Regions from separate parts of the Kitasatospora sp. NPDC058218 genome, predicted to be linked through region 1. Evidence: riboswitches for the same ligand, from Rfam matches in the RefSeq annotation. Region 1 holds a riboswitch; each other region holds the start of a gene.

Region 1 (3,265 bases):
GTCGCCGTGGCCGTGGCCGTGGGCGTCGGTGTGCCGGTGGCGGTGGCCGTCGCAGTCGCGGTAGGCGTCGGCGTCGGCGTGCCGCCGAGGTCCCGGTGCAGCGTGCCGAAGGAGATCCCGGTGGTGCCGCCGAGCGCCTGGGTGGAGGCGCGGACGTCCGAGCCCTGCTGGCCGGCGGAGGCGACGTTGAAACCGCCGTCGCCGTTCTGCCGGCCCGCCAGGAAGTCGCGCGCCTTGGCGATCTGCCCGCTGTAGGCGGACTGCCGCAGGGTCATGCCCTGGACGGCGAGGGCCGCCGAGTTGGTCGAGTCACCGGCCGCGCCGGGGAAGCCCCCGTCGGCCAGCTGCCGGCCGGCCAGCCAGGCCAGCCCCTTGTCGACCGCCTGCGCGGCCTCGTCCCCGGGGACGAGCGCGAACGCCATCACGGCCATCGCGGTGCTGTCCACGTCGGAGTCGCCGGTGGCGGGGATCAGGCTCGGCCAGGAGCCGTCGGCGTGCTGGAGGCTCTTCAGGTAGCCGATCGGAGCGGCGGCGTTCGCGGTGTCGCCGGCCCGCAACTGGGCCATGATGCCGAGCGACTGGGAGAACACCGAGGTGGCCCAGGTGTAGTTGCCGGCCGCCTCGCAGCCGGTGTCCGGGGCGGGCCGGGCGCAGACCGCCAGGGCCAGGGCGGCGATCAGGTCGTGGCCGCCGAAGGCCCGCGGATCGCGGCCGACGGCCTCGGCGAGCAGCGCCTCCTTGCCGATCGAGCCGCCACCGGCGTACTCGGTGCCGATGCCGGTCCAGTCGTTGACGGTGCGGTCACCCGCGTCCTTGCCCTGCTGGTCCAGGAAGTCGACGATCCTGCGCAGGGCGGCGTCGTCGGTGCCGGTCGCGGCGAGGGCGTAGGCGCCGTCGATGGTGAGGCCGAAGTCGGCGAAGCTCGGGAAGGCCTCGTAGTAGTCGCCGTCGATCAGGTGCGCCGGGTCGGTCAGGTAGGCGCTGCCCCTGGCCAGGTCGGGGGTCTTCCCGGCGGGCGGGGTCGGCGTCGTGGTGGCGGGGTCGCCGGTGGCGGGCGGCGGGCCGGTCCGGCTCGGGAAGGGCGAGGACGGCGAGCGGGACGCGGACGGCGAGGCGGACGGCGAAGGGCCGCTGTTCTTGGCGCGGACGGAGTCCGGGGTGAAGGTCGGTGCCCCGCTGGTGCCGCCGACGTCGGTGCCGCCGTAGACCCACGCCTCGACCTCGCCGGGCTCGGGCTTCTGCGAGCCGGCCCCGAACCGGCTGTAGGACCAGGACTGTTGGCCGGCCTCGGCGATCCAGTACGACCAGTACGCGGTGGCCTGCGGGGTGTTGACGCAGGTCTCCTCGGCGGCGGTCGGGTACTGGGTGCCGCTGTCGAAGGTCCCGTTGCCGAGCCGGCAGATGAAGGCCGGGCCGTCGTGCTCGGTGCCGGTGGTGGTGAATCCCGCGGCGTGCAGCAGGTTCATCCCGGTGGTGGGGTGGGCGTCGCAGCCGCGCACGACGCCGCCGCCCCAGTGGCCGAAGTCGACGGCGACGATCGCGCCGGTCGTCGCGGTGCACTCCTCGATCGGGTCGGCTGCGGCGCTCCCGGGGTGCCCGAGCAGCACGGCGCCACCCGCGGCGACCGCGACGGCCCCGGTGACCAGCAGGGACGCGAGGTCCCGGCCTCTGTGACGTGTGCGACTGCTGCTGACCCTCACCGGCGGCTCCCTGGTCGGTCGACGCGGGAACGACGGCGCAGCCGGCGGCCCCCGCCGTGGGGGGCTGCCCGGACCGCGTCGTAGTCCGCGACGACGCATGTGTTGCTGACGAACTCCACGGCGCAGGCATTCCGGCTCATCCACCCCGGAGGGCGGATCTACGGTTGCGGGTCAGCGCCGGAGTTGGACCGGCTTCCCCTGACTGCCGAGGATGAAAAACGGTTCATCAGACCACGCAGGCGGAAGCACCGTCAACGAGTCGTCATGTCGCCTTCGCCACTTGAAGAGCACGGGCGCGACCTACCTGAAGTTCCTCCCGGCGGCCGGTGCCGGGACGGGTGCGGCCGCAGCGGTCGCCCCCGTCCCGGCGCACTGATCGGCCGGTCAGCCCGCCAGCTCGGCGCGGACCACCCGGGCGGCCTCCACCAGGTGCTCCAGCGAGGCGCGGGTCTCCGTCCAACCGCGGGTCTTCAGACCGCAGTCGGGGTTGACCCAGAGCCGCTCCGCCCCAATCGCGGCCAGCCCGGCCCGGAGCAGCGAGGCCGCCTCCTCGGTGCTCGGCACCCGGGGCGAGTGGATGTCGTAGACGCCCGGACCGACCTCACGCGGATAGCCGGCCTCGGCGAGCTCGTGGGCGACCTCCATGTGCGAGCGGGCCGCCTCCAGGGAGATCACGTCCGCGTCGAGCTCGTCGATGGCGGTCATGATCGCGCCGAACTCGGCGTAGCACATGTGGGTGTGGACCTGGGTGTCGGCGCGGACGCCGGAGGTGGAGAGCCGGAACGACTCGGTGGCCCACTCCAGGTAGCCGGGGCGGTCGGCCGCCCGCAGCGGCAGGGTCTCGCGCAGCGCCGGCTCGTCGACCTGGATGACGGACGCGCCGGCCGCCTCCAGGTCGGTCACCTCGTCCCGCAGGGCCAGGGCGACCTGCCGGGCGGTGTCGCCGACCGGCTGGTCGTCCCGGACGAAGGACCAGGCGAGCATGGTGACCGGGCCGGTGAGCATGCCCTTGACCGGACGGTCCGTCAGATCGGCGGCGTAGCGGTACCAGTCGACGGTCATCGGGTGCGGGCGGGAGATGTCGCCGGCCAGCACCGGCGGGCGGACGTAGCGGGTGCCGTAGGACTGCACCCAGCCCTGCTGGGTCGCCAGGTAGCCGGTCAGCTGCTCGGCGAAGTACTGCACCATGTCGTTGCGTTCCGGCTCGCCGTGCACCAGGACGTCGATGCCCGCCTTCTCCTGGTAGGCGATCACCTCGCGGACCTCGGCCCGCATCCGGTCCTGGTAGGTGCCGTCGTCGATGCGCCCGGCCCTCAGGTCCGCCCGGGCGACGCGCAGCTCGGCGGTCTGCGGGAAGGAGCCGATGGTGGTGGTCGGCAGCAGCGGCAGGTTCAGCCGGGCCCGCTGCGCCACGGCGCGCTCCGGGTAGGCCTGGGCGCGGCGGGCGTCCTCGGGGGTGGTGGCGGCGACCCGGGCCCGGACGGCCGGGTCGTGGGTCAGCGCGGACGCGGCGCGGGAGGCCAGGTCCGCGCGGTTGGCGGCCAGTTGGGCCGCGATGGTGTCCA
Region 2 (3,265 bases), on a different contig from region 1:
CGTCTCCAGCCGCCCCAGCAGCTCCCAGAACCGCTCGCCGAGCGGCCGGGCCAGCGCCCCGGGGGCACTCGCCGCCGGGGCCGGGGAGCCCCAGCTGCCGGCGCCCCAGTGCGAGAAGACCTGATGCTCGTTCTGGAGCACCGCCAGCACGGTGGCGAGGTCGTCCTCGCGCACCGGCACGATCCGGCCGATCGCCCGGACGTGCGCCTGCCAGCGGCCGTCCACGGTCTGCCGCAGCCGCCGGTCCAGCTCCTCGCCCCGGCCCGTCACCGCGACCAGCTCGCGCAGTGTCAGGCCGAGCGCCTGGGCCAGCGCGTACGTCTGCGCCTGGTCGCCGTCCCACTGACCGGTCGCCTCGGCCTGCTGGTACTGCCGCGGGGTGACGCCGATCCGGTGGGCCGCGCTCTCCTGGTTGAGCTCCCGGGCGACCCGGAAGTCCCGCAGCAGGGCCGGGCGGACGCCCATCAGCTGGGCCGGCGGGCACCAGAGCGCCCGGGCCAGCGCGATGAACTCCTCCTCGGTGGGGCGCAGCTCACCGCTCTCCCAGCCGAGGACGTGGGCGGGCAGCAGCCGGACGCCGTGCGCGGCCATGCCCTCGACCACCTGCTCGGGGGTCAGGCCGAGGCCGGCGCGGTGCGCGCGGGCGGCCGCGGGCGAGAAGGGCACCGGAGGCAGGGCGGGTGGCTGTCTGCGTCGCATGGGACCAGACGGTAGGGGGTGGTTCGGCCGCCACCCAGCCGCCGAACACACGAAGCGGGCCTGGAGGCTCCTCCAGGCGACTGGACGATCCCACAGGCTGTCATGCCCCTGCGGGGGGTGCCGATCGGAGGTAGCGACGGGGCCGGGAAACCCGGCGGCGCTGTGACCAACCCCTCCGTGACCTTGGTTGACGCACGGTTCGGCCGCGTGATGGGATCCTTCAGCCAAACGGAGGCATGCAGAGGAAGCCGGTGCGAGTCCGGCGCGGTCCCGCCACTGTCACCGGGGAGCGCACTCGGAGTCCCTCCTTGCCCGTCGCGGCACCGGAGGGGGCCCATCGCGGCGGGCCGTCACGAGCCGCCGGAAGGCCCGGGAGTGCGTTCGCCCCGGAAGCCAGGAGACTCTCGCCCCCGGTACGTCGATCCAGGGCGCGGACCCTGAGTGAGGACACGCACGCGATGCAGGCTGCCCCGACCTTCCGAGCCCTCTGCTGTCCGCCGTGCGCCCGCTGACCCGCGCCGCCGCCCATGCGCTGGGCGCCGCCGCCGGGTACCTCGCCGACGCCCGCTTCGCCGACCCGCGCCGCGGCCACCCGGTGGCCCTCTTCGGCAGCGCGGCCGGCCGCCTGGAGCGCCGGATCCACCGCGACGACCGCGCCGTCGGCACCGTGTTCACCGCACTCTGCGTGGGCGCCGTCGCGGCCGGTGCGGTGGCCGCCGACCGCACCCTGGGCCGCCGACCGCTCGGGCGGGCCGCGCTGACCGCGGCCGCGACCTGGACGGTGCTCGGCGGCACCTCGCTCACCCGTGAGGCCCGCACGATCGGACGCTCGCTCGCCGCGCACGACCTCGCGGCGGCGCGCGGGCGGCTGCCGCACCTGTGCGGCCGCGACCCGAGCGCGCTCGACGAGCAGCAGATCGCCCGCGCGGTGGTCGAGTCGGTCGCCGAGAACACCGCCGACGCCGTGGTCAACGCGCTCGTCTGGGGCGCCCTCGCGGGGGCGCCCGGGCTGCTGGCGTTCCGCGCGGTCAACACCCTGGACGCGATGGTCGGCCACCGCTCGCCGCGGCACGCCCGGTTCGGCTGGGCCTCGGCCCGGCTGGACGACGTGGCGGGCTGGCCGGGCGCGCGGCTGACCGCGCTGCTGACGGTCGCCGCCGCGCCCGAGCCCCGGACGGCCTGGCGGGTCTGGCGCCGGGACGGCTCCGCCCACCCCAGCCCCAACGCGGGTCAGGCCGAGTCGGCGTTCGCCGGCGCCGTCGGCGTGCGCCTCGGCGGCACCCTGCAGTACGGCTCCCGGGTCGAGCACCGGCCGGTGCTGGGCGGCGAGCTGCGGCCGGTGACGGTGGACGACATCGAGCGCGCCTGCCGGCTCTCCCGCCGGGTGGGACTGCTCGCACTGGGTACGACCGTCGCCGGGCACGCCGTCGTGCAGGCACTCAAGGCGGGGATGAGAAGGGGGAGCGCATGAGCAACGCACTGCTGGTCGCCGGGACGACCTCGGACGCCGGCAAGAGCGTGGTCACCGCGGGCATCTGCCGCTGGCTGGCCCGACAGGGCGTCGCCGTGGCGCCGTTCAAGGCGCAGAACATGTCGCTGAACTCCTTCGTCACCGCCGACGGCGCCGAGATCGGCCGCGCCCAGGCGATGCAGGCCCAGGCGGCCCGGGTGGAGCCCGAGGCGGCGATGAACCCGGTGCTGCTCAAGCCCGGCGCGGACGGCCGCAGCCAGGTGGTGCTGCTCGGCCGCGCGGTCGCCGAGGTCGGCGCGCTGGACTACCGCGAGCGCAAGCCCGTCCTGCTGGAGCGGGCCCTGGAGTGCCTGGCCGACCTGCGCCGCCGCTACGACGTGGTGGTCTGCGAGGGCGCCGGATCGCCCGCCGAGATCAACCTGCGCGACCGGGACATCGCCAACATGGGCCTGGCCACCGCCGCCGCCCTGCCGGTCGTGGTGGTCGGCGACATCGACCGCGGCGGCGTCTTCGCGGCGATGTACGGGACGCTGGCCCTGCTGTCGGAGGAGGACCAGCGGCACGTGGCGGGCTGGTTCGTCAACAAGTTCCGCGGCGACGCGCGGCTGCTGGCACCCGGGCTGCGGATGCTGCGCGAGCTGACCGGCCGTCCGGTGCTGGGCACCCTGCCGATGCTGTCCGGGCTCTGGCTGGACGCCGAGGACTCGCTGGACCTCACCACCGTGGTGGACCGCACCGAGGGCCGCGGGCCGCTCGGCGCCGACGTGCTGCGGGTCGCCGTGGTGCGCTTCCCCCGGCTCTCCAACTTCACCGACGTGGACGCGCTGGCCCAGGAGCCCGGGGTGCTGGTCCGCTGGGCCACCCGGCCCGAGGAGCTGGCCGACGCCGACCTGGTGATCCTGCCCGGCACCCGGGCCACCGTGGCCGACCTGGCCTGGCTGCGCGAGCGCGGCCTGGAGCCGGCCCTGCGGGCCCGGGCCGCGGCCGGGCTGCCGGTCCTCGGCGTCTGCGGCGGCTACCAGATGCTGGCGCGCGCCATCCACGACGAGGTCGAGTCCCGGGCCGGCGCCGTCGACGGCCTGGCCCTGCTGCCCA
Region 3 (3,265 bases), on a different contig from region 1:
GCCGTCATGACCTCGGTGTCCAGCGTCTTGAGGGTGAACGGGACCACGTGGTCGAACGGCTCTCCGGGCCGGTCCACGGCGACGGTGAAGTTCCAGCTGTTGAGCTGCCTCCCGTAGCCGAGGAACGGCTCGTAGCCGGCGAAGACCGAGACGTTCCCCCGCTGGTCCTCCGCCGCCAGCCGGCTCAGCAGTGTCTCGTCCTGCGGCCGGGCGCGCGGTGCCTGGGCGGGGTCGAAGGCGCCCCGGCGCAACTTGGGCCGCAGGACGCCGTAGAACGTGATCAGCCGTTCGACCAGCACGACGCCCCAGGCCACGGCGAGCAGCGGGAGGGCGAGGGGCGGCAGCGGGAGCGGGATGACGGAGGTCGCGGGGTCGGAGAGGGGCTGGTAGGCGAAGGCGGCCACCAGGGCGACCGCGGTCAGGGCGAGCAGCACCTGGGCGGTGGTCTGGCGGGCGCGTGCGGCGAGGGCGTAGCGCAGGACGCAGACCAGGTCGACACCGGGTGAGGAGGCGACGGCGCGGTGCGGCTCCTTGAGGACGGACTCGATGGCCCGGCCGGCCAGGTCGCCCTCCAGTTGAACGGCCGCGCACAGGTAGCGGGTGGCGTCCGTCGCCAGGGGTGCGGCCGGCTGGTGCGGCCCGGGGTGGGGCGTCGTCGTCCAACTGCTCGATGTGGCGGGCGTCGCGACCGCGCCGGTGGCCGGGGGCATCGGCGCGAACGTGGGTGCCATCGGCGGTGCCGTCTTCGCGGGCCCCGGCAGGATCGGTCCGGGCGGTGCCACCGGGCCCGGGCCGGTGGCACCCGGGCCGGCTCCGCAGCCGGGGCAGCGGGCGGTGGACGGCGAGCAGGCCGTGCCGCAGACGGAACAGGTCCACATGTCGAATGTGCTCATCTGATCATCGGCGGCTCTCGTGCGACAACAACGTCCCCGTGTGCCGGCGGGGACGCGTCGGCAGGGTGCCGCGGAGGCCTCGCGCATGCATGCCCACAGCATGTACCTGCCCGGGACGGTCCGGCGCCATACGCTTTCGTCGTTACCAAACCAATACGTGATGTTGCGTCAAACTTGACCCTGGTCAAGGGAGTTGATCATCGCATCACGGCGATCAGGGGTGGCACCCTGGACTTACTAGGACGTCCGACTATATGGTCGTGAACAAGGCCCGCAGTGCAGGGAAGCCGGTGTGAATCCGGCACGGTCCCGCCACTGTGACCGGGGAGTGCGTCGCCGCAGTACCAGCCACTGGCAGCCAGCCGGGAAGGCCGGGCGGCGCGCGGTGATCCGGGAGTCAGGATACCGACTGCGGGTGTTCCGTGTTGTCCACGAGGATGGAGCAAACACGCATGGCACCGGTCTGCGTTCTTCCCGACCCTGGTGATCCTGCGACGGCCGCGGTGTGCCCGTCACCCTGACGGTGTGCCGCGCCCGGCAGTACCCGTGTGCGCCCGCGCCGAGCCAAGCTCGCACCGGGCCCACGGCGTCCCTGCCGTGCCCCAGTTCCCTCGGATCCACCTGACGTCCTGACGAGAGCAGGCTTGTGATGATCCGTGAACTCACCCACTACATCGGCGGAAAGCACGTCGTCGGCACCTCCGGGGTGTTCGGCGACGTGTACGACCCCAACACCGGTACGGTCCAGGCGCGCGTCCCGCTCGCGAGCCGGGCCGAGACCGAGGCGGCCGTCGCCGACGCCGAACAGGCCCAGGTCGAGTGGGCCGCCTGGAACCCGCAGCGGCGGGCCCGGGTGCTGCTGCGCTTCCTCCAGCTGGTCGAGGCCGAGCGCGAGCCGCTCGCCCGGCTGCTCTCCGCCGAACACGGCAAGACCGTCGCCGATGCCCACGGCGACCTCCAACGCGGGCTGGAGGTGGTCGAGTTCGCCGCCGGCATCCCGCACCTGCTCAAGGGCGACTTCACCGACAGCGCCGGCACCGGCATCGACGTGTACTCGCTGCGCCAGCCGCTCGGCGTGGTCGCGGGCATCACCCCGTTCAACTTCCCCGCGATGATCCCGCTGTGGAAGGCGGCGCCCGCCATCGCCTGCGGAAACGCCTTCGTGCTCAAGCCCTCCGAGCGCGACCCGTCGGTGCCGCTGCGCCTCGCCGAGCTGTTCGTCGAGGCGGGCCTGCCGCCGGGGGTGCTGAACGTCGTCAACGGCGGCAAGGAGGCGGTGGACACGCTGCTCGACGATCCGCGCGTGCAGGCGCTGGGGTTCGTCGGGTCGACGCCGATCGCCGAGTACGTCTACGCCACGGCGGCCGCGCGGGGCAAGCGCGCGCAGTGCTTCGGCGGCGCCAAGAACCACATGATCGTGATGCCGGACGCCGACCTCGACCAGGCCGCCGACGCGCTGATCGGCGCCGGGTACGGCTCCGCCGGCGAGCGGTGCATGGCCATCTCCGTCGCGGTGCCGGTGGGGGAGGAGACCGCCGACGCGCTGGTCGCCAAGCTCACCGAGCGGATCGCCGCACTGAAGGTCGGTGCCTCGCACGACCCCGAGGCCGAGTTCGGGCCGCTCGTCAGCCAGGACGCCCTGGACCGGGTCCGCGGCTTCCTGGACCTGGGCGTCGAGGAGGGCGCCGAACTGGTCGTCGACGGCCGCGGCCTGACCGTGCCGGGGTACGAGGACGGCTACTTCCTGGGGGCCACGCTGTTCGACCGCGTCACCCCCGGGATGCGGATCTACCGGGAGGAGATCTTCGGGCCGGTCCTGTGCGTGGTCCGCGCGGCGGACTACGAGGAGGCGCTGCGGCTGCCGAGCGAGCACGAGTTCGGCAACGGCGTGGCGATCTTCACCCGGGACGGCGACACCGCCCGGGACTTCACCCGCCGGGTGAACACCGGCATGATCGGCGTCAACGTGCCGATCCCGGTCCCCGTCGCGTACCACACCTTCGGCGGCTGGAAGCGCTCCGGCTTCGGCGACCTCAACCAGCACGGTCCGGACTCGGTCCGCTTCTACACCAGGACCAAGACCGTCACCTCGCGCTGGCCCTCCGGGGTCAAGGAGGGCGCGAGCTTCACCATCCCGACGATGGGCTGAGGCCGCCGTGCACACCCTGACGGAGGACCAGCAGGCCATCGCCGGGACCACCCGGGACTTCGCGCGCGAGCACCTGGCGCCGTACGCGGTCGAGTGGGACCGGGACAAGCACTTCCCGCTGGACGTGCTGCGCAAGGCGGCCGGGATCGGACTCGGCGGCGTCTACGTCCGCGAGGGCGCGGGCGGTTCGGGGCTCACCCGGGAGGACGGCGTGCTGGTCTTC

Evidence for each region. Region 1 has a riboswitch for cobalamin ahead of ACFVYI_RS05165 (prenyltransferase/squalene oxidase repeat-containing protein). Riboswitches for the same ligand answer to the same signal wherever they lie in the genome.
Region 2: another riboswitch for cobalamin. It lies ahead of ACFVYI_RS28525 (cobalamin biosynthesis protein); the one in region 1 lies ahead of ACFVYI_RS05165 (prenyltransferase/squalene oxidase repeat-containing protein).
Region 3: another riboswitch for cobalamin. It lies ahead of ACFVYI_RS08390 (CoA-acylating methylmalonate-semialdehyde dehydrogenase); the one in region 1 lies ahead of ACFVYI_RS05165 (prenyltransferase/squalene oxidase repeat-containing protein).

Annotation. Positions count from the first base shown of each region.
Region 1 covers NZ_JBHVWC010000006.1:29,598-32,862, forward strand. The annotation lists gene ACFVYI_RS05165 (prenyltransferase/squalene oxidase repeat-containing protein) at 1-1,700, opposite strand, end outside; cobalamin riboswitch at 1,804-1,954, opposite strand; gene metE (5-methyltetrahydropteroyltriglutamate--homocysteine S-methyltransferase) at 2,085-3,265, opposite strand, start outside.
Region 2 covers NZ_JBHVWC010000050.1:18,316-21,580, forward strand. The annotation lists gene ACFVYI_RS28520 (transcriptional regulator) at 1-699, opposite strand, end outside; cobalamin riboswitch at 940-1,103, shown strand; gene ACFVYI_RS28525 (cobalamin biosynthesis protein) at 1,199-2,170, shown strand; gene ACFVYI_RS28530 (cobyric acid synthase) at 2,167-3,265, shown strand, end outside.
Region 3 covers NZ_JBHVWC010000010.1:5,467-8,731, forward strand. The annotation lists gene ACFVYI_RS08385 (hypothetical protein) at 1-893, opposite strand, end outside; cobalamin riboswitch at 1,151-1,322, shown strand; gene ACFVYI_RS08390 (CoA-acylating methylmalonate-semialdehyde dehydrogenase) at 1,543-3,042, shown strand; gene ACFVYI_RS08395 (acyl-CoA dehydrogenase family protein) at 3,050-3,265, shown strand, end outside.